Linked DNA regions of Paeniglutamicibacter kerguelensis. The protein of the gene in region 1 binds, or shares a complex with, the protein of each later gene. Links are inferred from orthologs where the notes say so. Each region holds a gene or a part of one and is shown in the gene's direction. Other genes may lie near its edges.

Region 1 (8,181 bases):
TTCAATGAAGGGTTTCAGGTCGGACGTCACCTTGGCGGCAAAAACCGGGCTCTGGTTGGCTGCAACCGGCTGGGCGGCCACACCAGATGCACCACCAGGATTCGCGGGCGTGCACGACGTGAGCAGTAACGCCAGTGAGACAACTGCTAGTGGAGCTGCGTTGATGAGCCTATTGATTTTCACAGTTTCTCCAAGTTGGCAAGTCGCGTTTGGATAACTCTACCGAATGAACGAATCCTTGAAACGTGAAAGATCCTGTGCCGCAAAGGAGCCGACATTAAACGATCGACTTCACTGGATCGAAGGCGCGAAAGAATGCTGTCTGGAAAAGGTTCCTTTCAAAGGTGAGTTCCGCGGGAATTGTGGCTTCTCGTTTGGGGCTCACTGGCCACCGTTGGCCTACCCAAATGAATATGCAAGAATCTCATCCAAGCCGCTGATCGTCGGCCGAGGACTCGACTTAGGAGCACCACAGATGGGCGCATGGGATGTATCGGTATTTTGCAACGATGACGCCGCGGATTTTTCGTACGAGTTCGATGACGCCAACACCACTGCCGAGGTTGCGACGGTCATCGAAAACGCACTGGACACGGTCCTTCGCTCGGATCCAGAAGTGGAAGCAACCGACGGCGCAGCGGGGTTGGCGGCAGCTGCACTTGTTGTTGCCTGGAATGAACCGGCGATGCTTGAAAACGATGCAGACTATGCGCCGCAGCCTTGGCCACGAACGACCGAACCCTTGCCTGAACATTTGACGGCGAAAGCCGCGAGCGTGCTAGACCGCATGAAGAATGCGGAAGGAAATGAACTGGCTGAATTGTGGGCCGAATCGGGGCAATCTGCCGAGTTTACGGTTGAAATCTCGCGCTGGCGCGCACGTTTCTCATGAGCAAAAGACTTTGGTTCGACTCCTTCGGGAGACTTGTGGTTTTAAACGCCAATTATCGTAGACCCAAGATCCAGAACTCGAGGTAACCTACAAGCCCAATCCCATTGGCGGCACGGGGACCACTTCCTCGGATGACGGGAACGCCGGGTGGGACGGTTTTCGCTGGACCAAATGTCCTTGATTCTTTCGTTTGCCGTGGTGAAGAAACATCAGGCAAATCGTAAGCACGAAGGCCAGGAACGCAAAAAGTCCCAGTGCTATCAAGGTATTTCTGTGCCCCAGGTTCTGGATGAGCACCGAACCTACGATCGGGGCTGCCGCTTGGGCGAGCAAGGACGGCAAGGCGATGTGGCCCATAATTCGCGCGTATTGTTTGTGGCCGAAAAGCGCCAATGGTACGGTCCCGTTGGTGATGGAACTCAACCCGATCCCGACCCCGTAGACAACGACGAGGATCGCCGGCGCCAAAATCCCCATGCCAAGGAAACCGATGGACACTGCCATGGCCAAAGTCGCGGTCAGCAGCGTCCACAATGGGTGGCGCTTTCGCCCGATGAACAATTCAATGAACCGGGCACCCACTTGGGAGGGGCCGATGGCTGCAGCGAGAACGACGGCGGTCGTGCTGGCGATGCCGATGCCCGCAAGCATAGAGAACATGTGGACCGACATCAACGCGGCAATGGAGGTGCTCAGGGCGGAGATGGTCGCGACCAAGACGATCAACAACCATCTGGGGCCCGAGACTCCAGATGCCGCAGGGTCGGTACCTCCGGATCCGCCACCGGGCGCTGGCGCACATGGTTGTCGCGGAACCGTGAGCGCATAAAGGGGGGCAGTGATCACCAGGTGCGCCCCCGCATAGACGAGGGCCGTCCCCCGCCACCCGACCTCGTTCACCAAAAAGGTGCTTAGCGGCCAGCAGATGGTGCTGGCGAACCCTCCAAACAGCGTCAGAAGGGTGATGGCCGAGCGCGCCGAGGAACCATAAGTGTGCCCCAGCACCGCGAACGCCCCGCTGTAGAGGCCGCCACTCATGCCCGATCCGAGGATCACCCACGCGCCAAGGTACCACCACTGGTTGGGGGCCAAGCCGATCATGGCCAGGCCCAATGCGAGTAACAGTGCACTGGCAATCAGGACGGTGCGCCCGTGGTTGCCGGCCACGAGCCGGCCTACTCGAGGTGAGCCGAGACCTGCAATGGCGAGCCCCACCGATACGCCAGCCACGATCAGGGAGCTGTGCCATCCGGTATCTGTGGCGATGGGGCCGGCCAGCGCCGCTAGCAGGTAAAAGGTCGATCCCCAGGATAGGACCTGCCCTATTCCCATGCCGGTGATGACGTAGCAGCGCTTGGTCGTGAATCGTTGGTTGAGTGCCACGGTTAAACCGGCTGGGCGGCGTTGCTGACCGTCTTCGCCGCGGTGCCTTCGCCTGCGGCGAAGACGCCGCGAAGGGAAATCTTGGACGTGCAACCCTGGGCGCCAATGGTGCCCGAGGCGGTGTATCCGGCGGGGCCGCAGCGAATGATGACGTTGAGGATCGATTTGGTCTTGCCGGAGCTCACGGGAGGCCTTTCAAAACGGGTGGGGAACGACGAGTCCGGTGATCCGCATGTTCTCTTCGGTCAGCGCCTTGAAACGAAGTGCCAACGCCTCGGCGTCAGTGACAATCGGGGATTCCGGACTGCTTGACGGGACGCAGCACGAAGCGTCCGTTTCATTGGCGGAAATCTCTGCGGATTGGTCACTGGTTTCCTGGGCAACTGGAGTAGACATGCGTCTTCCCTCGTCTTCTTTGCACTCCCCGACGGGAGATTGACAATTGTCGATATATGCAAGAATACTCAATGCATCGATGTTCGTCGATGTATTGAAATTGAATCTGGAGTGAACTTGAAGTGACACTTACCGTCGTACCCGAAGACACTGGGCACATCACCGCCAAGCTATCCACCCTTGACCGCTACCTGGCCGTCTGGATCCTGGCGGCCATGGCCCTCGGGCTCGGACTCGGGCGACTCATTCCGGGACTCGGCCAGGCCCTGGATTCCCTCAAGGTCGCCGGCGTCTCCCTCCCCATCGCCCTGGGCCTGCTGGTGATGATGTACCCGGTGCTGGCCAAGGTCCGCTACAACGAAACCCGACGCGTCATCGGCGACAAGAAACTCATGATCACCTCCCTGGTGATCAACTGGGTGCTCGCGCCGGCGTTCATGTTCGTGCTGGCCTGGGTCTTCCTGGCGGACCTGCCCGAATACCGCACCGGGCTGATCATCGTCGGGCTTGCCCGCTGCATCGCCATGGTCTTCATCTGGAACGACCTGGCCTGCGGGGACCGCGAAGCGGCGGCCGTGCTGGTCGCCATCAACTCCGTCTTCCAGGTCTTCGCCTTCGGCGCGCTGGGCTGGTTCTACCTCCAAGTGCTGCCGGGCTGGCTCGGGTTGCCGACCACCAGCGCCGAATTCTCCGTCTGGTCCATCACCCTCTCGGTGCTGGTGTTCCTCGGCATCCCGCTCATCGCGGGTTTCCTCACCCGGACCCTCGGCGAAAAGGCCAAGGGCCGCGACTGGTATGAAAACAAGTTCCTGCCCAAGATCGGCCCCTGGGCCCTCTACGGCCTGCTGTTCACCATCGTGGTGCTTTTCGCCCTGCAGGGCGATGCCATCATCGCCAAGCCGCTGGACGTCGCCCGCATCGCCCTGCCGCTGCTGGTCTACTTCACCGTGGTCTTCGGCGCATCCATGCTCATCGGCCGGTCGCTGGGCATGGGATACGCACGCACCACCACCCTGGCCTTCACCGCCGCCGGCAACAACTTCGAACTGGCCATCGCGGTCGCCATCGCCACCTTCGGCGTCACCAGCGGCCAGGCCCTGGCCGGCGTCGTCGGGCCCCTCATCGAGGTCCCCGTCCTCGTGGCGCTGGTCTATGTCGCACTCTGGTCCCGCAAGTTCTTCACCACCACCCCGTCCCTCACCACCCAGAAGGTCTCCGCATGAACACCACCGCTTCCAAGCCCTCCGTCCTGTTCGTCTGCGTCCACAACGCCGGCCGCTCCCAAATGGCAGCAGCCTTCCTGTCCAACCTCTCGGCCGGGCAGATCGAGGTCCGCTCCGCGGGCTCGGCCCCCGCGGACACGGTGAACCCCGCCGCCGTCGCCGCGATGAACGAGGTGGGCATCGACATGTCCACCGAGGTCCCGAAGATCCTGACCACCGAGGCCGTCAAGGAATCCGACGTGGTGATCACCATGGGCTGCGGCGACACCTGCCCGATCTTCCCGGGCAAGCGCTACGAGGACTGGAAGCTCGATGACCCGGCGGGCCAGGGCGTCGAGGCCGTGCGCCCGATCCGCGACGAAATCCGCTCCCGCATCGAGACCCTCATCTCCGAACTGCTACCCGCCACCAAGTAACACCCCCTTCGAATCCCAGGAGTAGAAGACCATGAACCAGACATACCCCGTAGTCGTCATCGGCGCCGGACCCATCGGCCTGGCCGCCGCGGCACACCTGATCGAACGCCACCAGGACGTCCGCGTGCTCGAGGCCGGAGCCACGGCAGGTGCCGCCATGTCCGCGTGGGGACACATCAAGCTCTTCTCCACCTGGCGCTACAACATCGACGCCGCATCCCGAAGGCTCCTGGAAACGCTGACCGACACCTATGCCGGGGACTGGGAAGCGCCCCGGGAAACCCGCCTCCCCACGGGTTCCGACATGGTCGCCGAATACCTGGCACCCCTGGCTTCCCACCCGGCGCTGGCCCCCCGGATCAGCTACGGGCACCGGGTCGCCAAGGTCACCCGCATCCAGCCCGACGGCAGGGGCGTGGACAAGACCAGCTCAAAGAATCGCGAGGATTCCCTCTTCCTGGTCCGCACCGAAACCGCAGCGGGAACCGAGGACGTGCTGGCCAGCGCCGTCATCGACGCCTCCGGAACCTGGAACATGCCCAACCCGGTGGGACGCTCGGGCCTCGAGGCCATCGGCGAGGCCGAGGCCCGCGCGGCAGGTTTCATCACCTCTCCCCTGCCCGATCCCCTGGGTGCGGATCAGGATTCCTTCGCCGGGAAAACCGTCCTCGTGCTGGGCGCCGGGCACTCGGCGGCCAACACGCTGATCAGCCTCGGCCGCCTGCGCCAGCAGCACCCGGACACCACCGTGCTCTGGGGCCTGCGCGGGGCGGCGAACCCGGTCCGCCTTTACGGCGGCGGGGCGGCCGACGAGCTGCCGGCCCGCGGGCAGCTGGGCACGTCCCTGCGCCGCTTCGTCGAAAACGGGGACATCACCATCCTCGAAAACGTCTCCGTCACCGCCCTGGAAACGGGCGACCGGTTGACCGTGGTCCTGGCAGACGGCCGCAGCCTCGTCGTTGACCTGGTGGTCCCGGCCACGGGCTTCCGCCCCGACCTGGCAATCCTCTCGGAACTCCGTTTGGACATGGACCAGATCGTGGAGGCCCCGCGCGAACTCGGCCCGCTCATCGATCCCGAGTTCCACAGCTGCGGCACGGTCACCGCCCACGGCGAACGCATCCTGGCCCACCCGGAGACCGACTTCTACATCGTCGGCATGAAGAGCTACGGCCGTGCCCCGACCTTCCTCATGGCCACCGGCTACGAGCAGGTCCGCTCCATCGCGGCCTCCCTGGCCGGGGACCGCGCGGCCGCCGACGTTGTCGAACTGGAACTGCCCGAAACCGGGGTCTGCTCCACCGACCTGGGCGGGTCCTGCGACCTGCCGGCCGCCGGCGAACCCGCAGCCAGCTGCGGCACCCCGGAACCCGAGGCCGAGTCCGAGTCCTGCTGCGGCACCCCCGAGCCGGCCACCATCGGGTTCGCCACCGGAACCCTGCACGGCCACGCGGAACTGGCCAGCGGGAAATAGATCATTAATCGGAAAAGAGAATGCGAGGGTCGATCCGCAAACGGTCGTTTTCAACGCAAACAAAATTGACCTTCAGGATTGTCATTTTCTGAAGGCAACTGCACTGTACTTTCACAACTTCAGGAGGAACGGCTAACAGGCGCTATATGGTCGTTCCCCGGAAGCAGGTCAGCACCTTCATCGACCTTAGATTCATCGATGATGCGCCCAAGCTTCAATTGGCGGACGGAAGGCAGAAGGAGCGGCAACAATTCACCGACCAGGCCAGCGCTTACCAGGAGGATCGCCGGACGGCGGCTCAAGCACTCAAAGCCGAATCGGTCCGAAGCCGCGAGGTACTGGCCGCGCCATGCGGCGCCCTAGCCGTCCTATAGGAAAAGCCGCGTCGTACTGGAACAAAACCGACACATCAAAGTTTCAGGATTTCAAGGAGTGGGCCGGCGACGGACCCTGAAGGCATGCATCGCCGGGTGCCAACCCGGGACCGGGTTTCTCACGGACGGATGAATCACCGTGATATCCGGGCAGTAGCCATGCGAACGCTTAGCATTACGGTGAATCAGCCAAACCGAGGGCCCACCGGCACCCAGCTGGCATGGCGTTGTCGTCGGCCCAGAGGTGGGTGGCTCCCTGGCCGGGGCCCCGGCCATCAGGTGCATGGAACCGTCGGAGCTGGAGCTCGCCATGGGTCCTACGACTATCAGTGGATGACGGTTCCGGTGCCTTGGATTCGTCCGTTGACATCGATCTGCAGCCGGCATTGCTGCAGTGGCGCCTCCAGTGCGCCGGAGAGGTCCTGCAGGGTGGAAGTGTCGATGCGGTGGATGATTTCCTGGATGTCCGCCCTGTCATTGACCGTCACCTTCAAGGTCAGGTCTGGGGACATGGCCGTTCCGCGCAGCAGTGCCGCGGAAGTGGCGACCCCGGGCAGTGTGTTGATCTGGCGTTCGACGGCAGCCGTCAGGACGGACGGATCACAGACGGTGAATCCGGCCCCGCCATCGTCTTGGAAGCGGTAGGCACCCGCTGGGTTCTTCCTTGGGACCTGGGCGATGATCCACAGCAGCCCCAGGACACCGATTATGGTTCCGCAGACCAGCATGATGGGCGCCACCCACGGAGACGCCAAGAATGCATCGAGGTCACCAGTGAGCACGGGTTGCCCCGAGGGAGCGGTGCCCAGCAAGGTATGCAGTTCTCCGGTGGCTTGCAGAAGCAGTGCGGTGCCGGCGACCAGGATGAGGACGCCGAGAATTGCCAGCCAGATCCGGTTCAGCGTTCCTGCGGTCTGTCTCATTGGAAACTTCCTTCAGGGTGGGCGGGTGCGTGGTCTCAGGTTCTGGACTGTACCGCTGCGGTAACCTGCGGAACCGGATCGAGTCCGGTTTCTTTCAGGCGGGCCCGGACAGCGTCGGTGACCCGGGTTCGCAGGTCCCCCGGATCATGCAGGAACGTCTTCACACTCAGGTGGACACTCGTGGTGGTGGCTGTCGCGACGGCCGAGTCGACGCCATCGATCTGCACGCATCGGGCCTTGGCCAGGTGGGCGACGGCGCGGCGGGTCATCACTGTTTCTCGCTCCTGCACCGGTGACGTCCCCTCGCCGGCGCCGGCGCCCGCAACATCGACGGTGAGGGCACTAAACCTCCCGGGAATAAAGGCACACAGCAGTAGGATCACGCCCACGACGATGGCGGCGAACCCGAGCCCCTCGACGGAGGGGTCGTTCCATGCCAGCGCGTTCAGCCAGCGGCTCGTGATCCTTGCAGCAGGGTGGACCACGAGCCGCTGGCCAGCCGGCTGATGGCTAACCACGCCAAGGAGATGCCGACTGCCAGAAGCAGGGTTCCGGCGATCAGAGCCGGGACGGCACGGCTGGGTCGGTGCCGCAGGCTCGTTGAACGTTGGTTGTGCCGGTTCATAGCAGCTTCCTGCGCCCGTTGGTGCCGGTGGTCAGCCAGGAGATCCTGATGTCGACCTGCCGGACTTCAACCCCGGTCAACTCCGTGATTCTGGTCCTGATTCGTTGGCGCAACGCCTCGGTGGCCTGGCGCAGCGGCACCGGATACAGCATCCCGACCTCGACACGTATGGTTGCGATGTTCCCGGCGAGTTCCACGGACGCCTTGGGCCGGGCCGACAGGTCCGCATGGCCTCCGATGCCCAGGAACCCGCCGGAGGAACCGCCCGCGGATGATTCGTCGCTGGCGATTTGTCCGGCGATCTTTTCGATCACCTTGTCCGCCAGGAACGTTTGCCCCCGCGAGCCCATCTCGTCGAGGTCCGCACCCCGCCGACCCGCCCCGGGCAACGGCAGCGCGTGGGATCCTTGCGGATTCATCGGCTCGTTGCCTTACCGAACAGGGCCTGCATGTCCAGTTTTCCCTCGGCGGCCCG
Region 2 (3,005 bases), 2.4 Mb from region 1 along the record:
ATTTGAAATTCGCGTCGGAGACACCAATGATCTGGCCGAGGCAAAGGTTCTCAGCAGCGGCTCCTTCACCGGGCCGACCGTCAACGTTCCAGTAAGCGGAGAAAACGGCGAGGCTCTCCGGGGCCAGTACGTATTCCTGGACGTCACCGAGCTTCCCCGCCGTGCCTCCGGCGCCAATGGCTCGCGCCCCTATGGCCTGCAGATCGGTGAATTCCGCGTTTCCTAGCGGATAGTCGCCGGGAATACTCCCACTGGATCGGCTGTTATGCCACATAGATCCCACTTACTCGCGGTCTTGGAAATCGAGCCCGCATTTACGAAAGGTTCGCTCCCTCGTGGCCACAGAAGTAAACGACATCGTCCGTAACGTCATCATCATTGGTTCGGGTCCATCGGGCTACACCTCTGCGATCTACACTGCCCGCGCCAACCTGCAGCCGCTGGTCATCGCCGGTTCCGTCACCGCCGGTGGTGAGCTCATGAACACCACCGACGTGGAGAACTTCCCCGGCTTCCCGCAGGGCATCATGGGTCCGGACCTGATGGACAACATGCAGCAGCAGGCCGAGCGCTTCGGCGCGGAGATCCTCTTTGACGACGTCACGGCCGTAGACCTGACCGGCGACATCAAGGTCGTTACGCTCGGCGACGGCACCACCTACCGTGCACACGCGGTCATCGTTTCCACCGGCTCCGCATACCGCGAGCTGGGACTTGAGGACGAAAAGCGTCTCTCCGGCCACGGTGTATCCTGGTGTGCAACCTGCGACGGTTTCTTCTTCCGTGAGCAAGAAATCGCCGTCATCGGCGGCGGCGACTCTGCCATGGAAGAGGCACTCTTCCTGACCAAGTTCGCCTCCAAGGTCACAGTCGTCCACCGTCGTGATTCCCTGCGTGCCTCGAAGATCATGGCTGACCGCGCCCTGGCTCACCCGAAGATTGAATTCATTTGGGATTCCGAGGTCGTTGGTATCGATGGCGACGCCAAGGTCACCGGCATGCGCCTGCGCAACCTGAAGACCTCCGAAGAGCAGGAAGTGGCCGTCACGGGCATCTTCGTCGCCATCGGCAACGATCCTCGCATCGATCTGGTGAAGGGTCAGCTCGAGCTGACCTCCGAAGGCACCATCGTGGTCGAAGGTCGCACTTCGAAGACCAGCCTTCCCGGCGTATTCGCCGCCGGCGATGTCATCGATTCTTCCTACCGCCAGGCCATTACGGCCGCCGGCTCAGGCTGTGCAGCCGCCATTGATGTTGAGCACTTCTTGGCTGATGTCGAAGCCGCGGCCTCGACCGAACCGATCGCTGTTTCCAACTAATCTCATTTCCCTCTCCAGAGGAAAAGCACTCAAAACGAAAGGTGCAGGCCATGAGCCAGACCAAAGATGTAACTGACGCTACTTTCCAGGCAGAGGTCCTCGAGGCCTCCAAGCCGGTCATCGTGGACTTCTGGGCAGAATGGTGCGGCCCCTGCCGCCAGCTGACTCCGATCCTTGAACAGATCGCTGCAGAGCACGCGGAGAAGGTTGACGTCGTCAAGATCAATGTTGATGACAATCCGGCCATCGCTGCCAAGTTCGGCATCACGAGCATCCCTGCCGTATACGTCTTCAAGGATGGCGAGCACGTTGCCACCTCGATTGGTGCAAAGCCGAAGCCGGTTTTGGAAAAGGAATTCGCAGCTTACCTCTAAGCTGCGCGCCCGACGCCTTCGGTAAGTGTGGACTGCTTCCTCTTGGAAGCAGTCCACACTTTTTTGCCCCCTATCAGGGTCCCACTGCCAGAACTCGGCCAGGTACAAAGTATCTGCCGCAATTGATGATCATAAACAGCTGATAACTGTTGTTTTTCAATTTATCCGGAAGCAATTTTCGTTGCTACATGATTTAGGTTTGCCGTGTGTCGAAAAATCCGGGTTCGTTGGATTTCGGGACTCTGTAGAGATGCTTTTACGAAAGAGAGCCCGCATTTCCCGCTCTCAACAAATCCTAGACAGCAGTTTGCGGCACTGTTAGATTACTTTGCGGATTACGGTTTTGGGCCATGGCAAGTAAGCCGGAGCAACTCACCTGCCATTGAGACCCGGTCCCACGGCTTCTATGCCCAGGGGCCTCCCGCGTGACACTGAGTGTCCCCCTCCTTCCGGACGGGCTGACGCCGAGTGTCACGCACCTCCTCCGCAAGATGAAACTGCGTCTCTCTTTCTCGATCGGTTCGGTGGAATTGGGTTTCGTCGGACTCCCTTGATCCACCGTTGCGATCCTTCACCTCTCTTTCCCATGGGACAGGACCTCCCCGACCGATCTTTGAGTATCTGGCTACGACAGGTCATTTCTAAACGAATGCCAACATGGATTGTTAATGTTGATGGCGCCGTTCACTGGATCATGTCCATTCGCGAACAGGCCATCAAAGGTGAACCTCAATGCGGAGAGGGTACAAAGCATTGCCACTGCTTACCTTCGCTTTCGATTCGAGGTGCTCCCCCATCTCGCCCTTCTTGTTCTACGCATCACGCGGCAAGAAGAGCCCCGAGGATTTCAATGCGGACCGACCTCCGACTGCCCGCCGATCATGGACACCGAGCCTGGCTCTGTCCTCATTGACGACGTTCCGCAGCGACCGACTGTAAGCGAGCCCAAGGCTTCCTCTCAACCGAAATAATCCGCATACGTGTTTCCATCTATGCGGATTGTTCCGTGGGTTTGTTCCTCCGAACACAGGCCCAGCACTCTTGAATCAATGCTCACGCCGCCAGAGCCAGTCTCAGCCATGGAACCCGCGTAAGGACAGTCCGGATCTAGTTACCTTCTGCCGTCGCCCGAGAGGGACGTACACGGCCCGGAAACGTTGCTCCTTTACTGCGCCCAAGTAGCCGGTTTCGAAGTTCGAGATACCAAGTTTCATTCCGATTGGCACCACCGATGGCCCAGTGCAGAGCAACCGACCTGTCTTGAGGTTCACCCTGACTCTTTTGATTCTTCGTACACAGTGGCTTTGTTCCC

What was found.
Region 2: the proteins of JOF47_RS07325 (region 1) and trxA are in contact, whole or in part, in an NMR structure (PDB 2IPA), measured with the Bacillus subtilis proteins. The link is inferred for Paeniglutamicibacter kerguelensis from one-to-one orthologs.

What each region holds. Positions count from the first base shown.
Region 1 is NZ_JAGIOF010000001.1:1,608,054-1,616,234, forward strand. What follows is about bases 2,601-5,600. They hold JOF47_RS07325 (arsenate reductase ArsC), read left to right. Parts: upstream 2,601-3,890; coding sequence 3,891-4,310; downstream 4,311-5,600. Other genes in these bases: JOF47_RS07315 (hypothetical protein), read right to left, coding at 2,601-2,671; arsB (ACR3 family arsenite efflux transporter), read left to right, coding at 2,794-3,894; JOF47_RS07330 (FAD-dependent oxidoreductase), read left to right, coding at 4,342-5,600. Also shown: JOF47_RS07295 (hypothetical protein), read right to left, coding at 1-183; JOF47_RS07300 (DUF4259 domain-containing protein), read left to right, coding at 227-892; JOF47_RS07305 (MFS transporter), read right to left, coding at 980-2,275; JOF47_RS07310 (hypothetical protein), read right to left, coding at 2,278-2,460; more of JOF47_RS07315, read right to left, coding at 2,471-2,600; more of JOF47_RS07330, read left to right, coding at 5,601-5,784; JOF47_RS07335 (Asp23/Gls24 family envelope stress response protein), read right to left, coding at 6,485-7,081; JOF47_RS07340 (DUF6286 domain-containing protein), read right to left, coding at 7,117-7,599; JOF47_RS07345 (Asp23/Gls24 family envelope stress response protein), read right to left, coding at 7,703-8,125; JOF47_RS07350 (hypothetical protein), read right to left, coding at 8,122-8,181. UniProt on the Bacillus subtilis protein: Catalyzes the reduction of arsenate [As(V)] to arsenite [As(III)]. In vitro, can dephosphorylate para-nitrophenyl phosphate (pNPP).
Region 2 is NZ_JAGIOF010000001.1:4,060,063-4,063,067, forward strand. Bases 70-3,005 are described here. They hold trxA (thioredoxin), read left to right. Parts: upstream 70-1,318; coding sequence 1,319-1,693; downstream 1,694-3,005. Other genes in these bases: JOF47_RS18460 (protein kinase family protein), read left to right, coding at 70-226; trxB (thioredoxin-disulfide reductase), read left to right, coding at 336-1,319. In the rest of the region: more of JOF47_RS18460, read left to right, coding at 1-69. UniProt on the Bacillus subtilis protein: Participates in various redox reactions through the reversible oxidation of its active center dithiol to a disulfide and catalyzes dithiol-disulfide exchange reactions.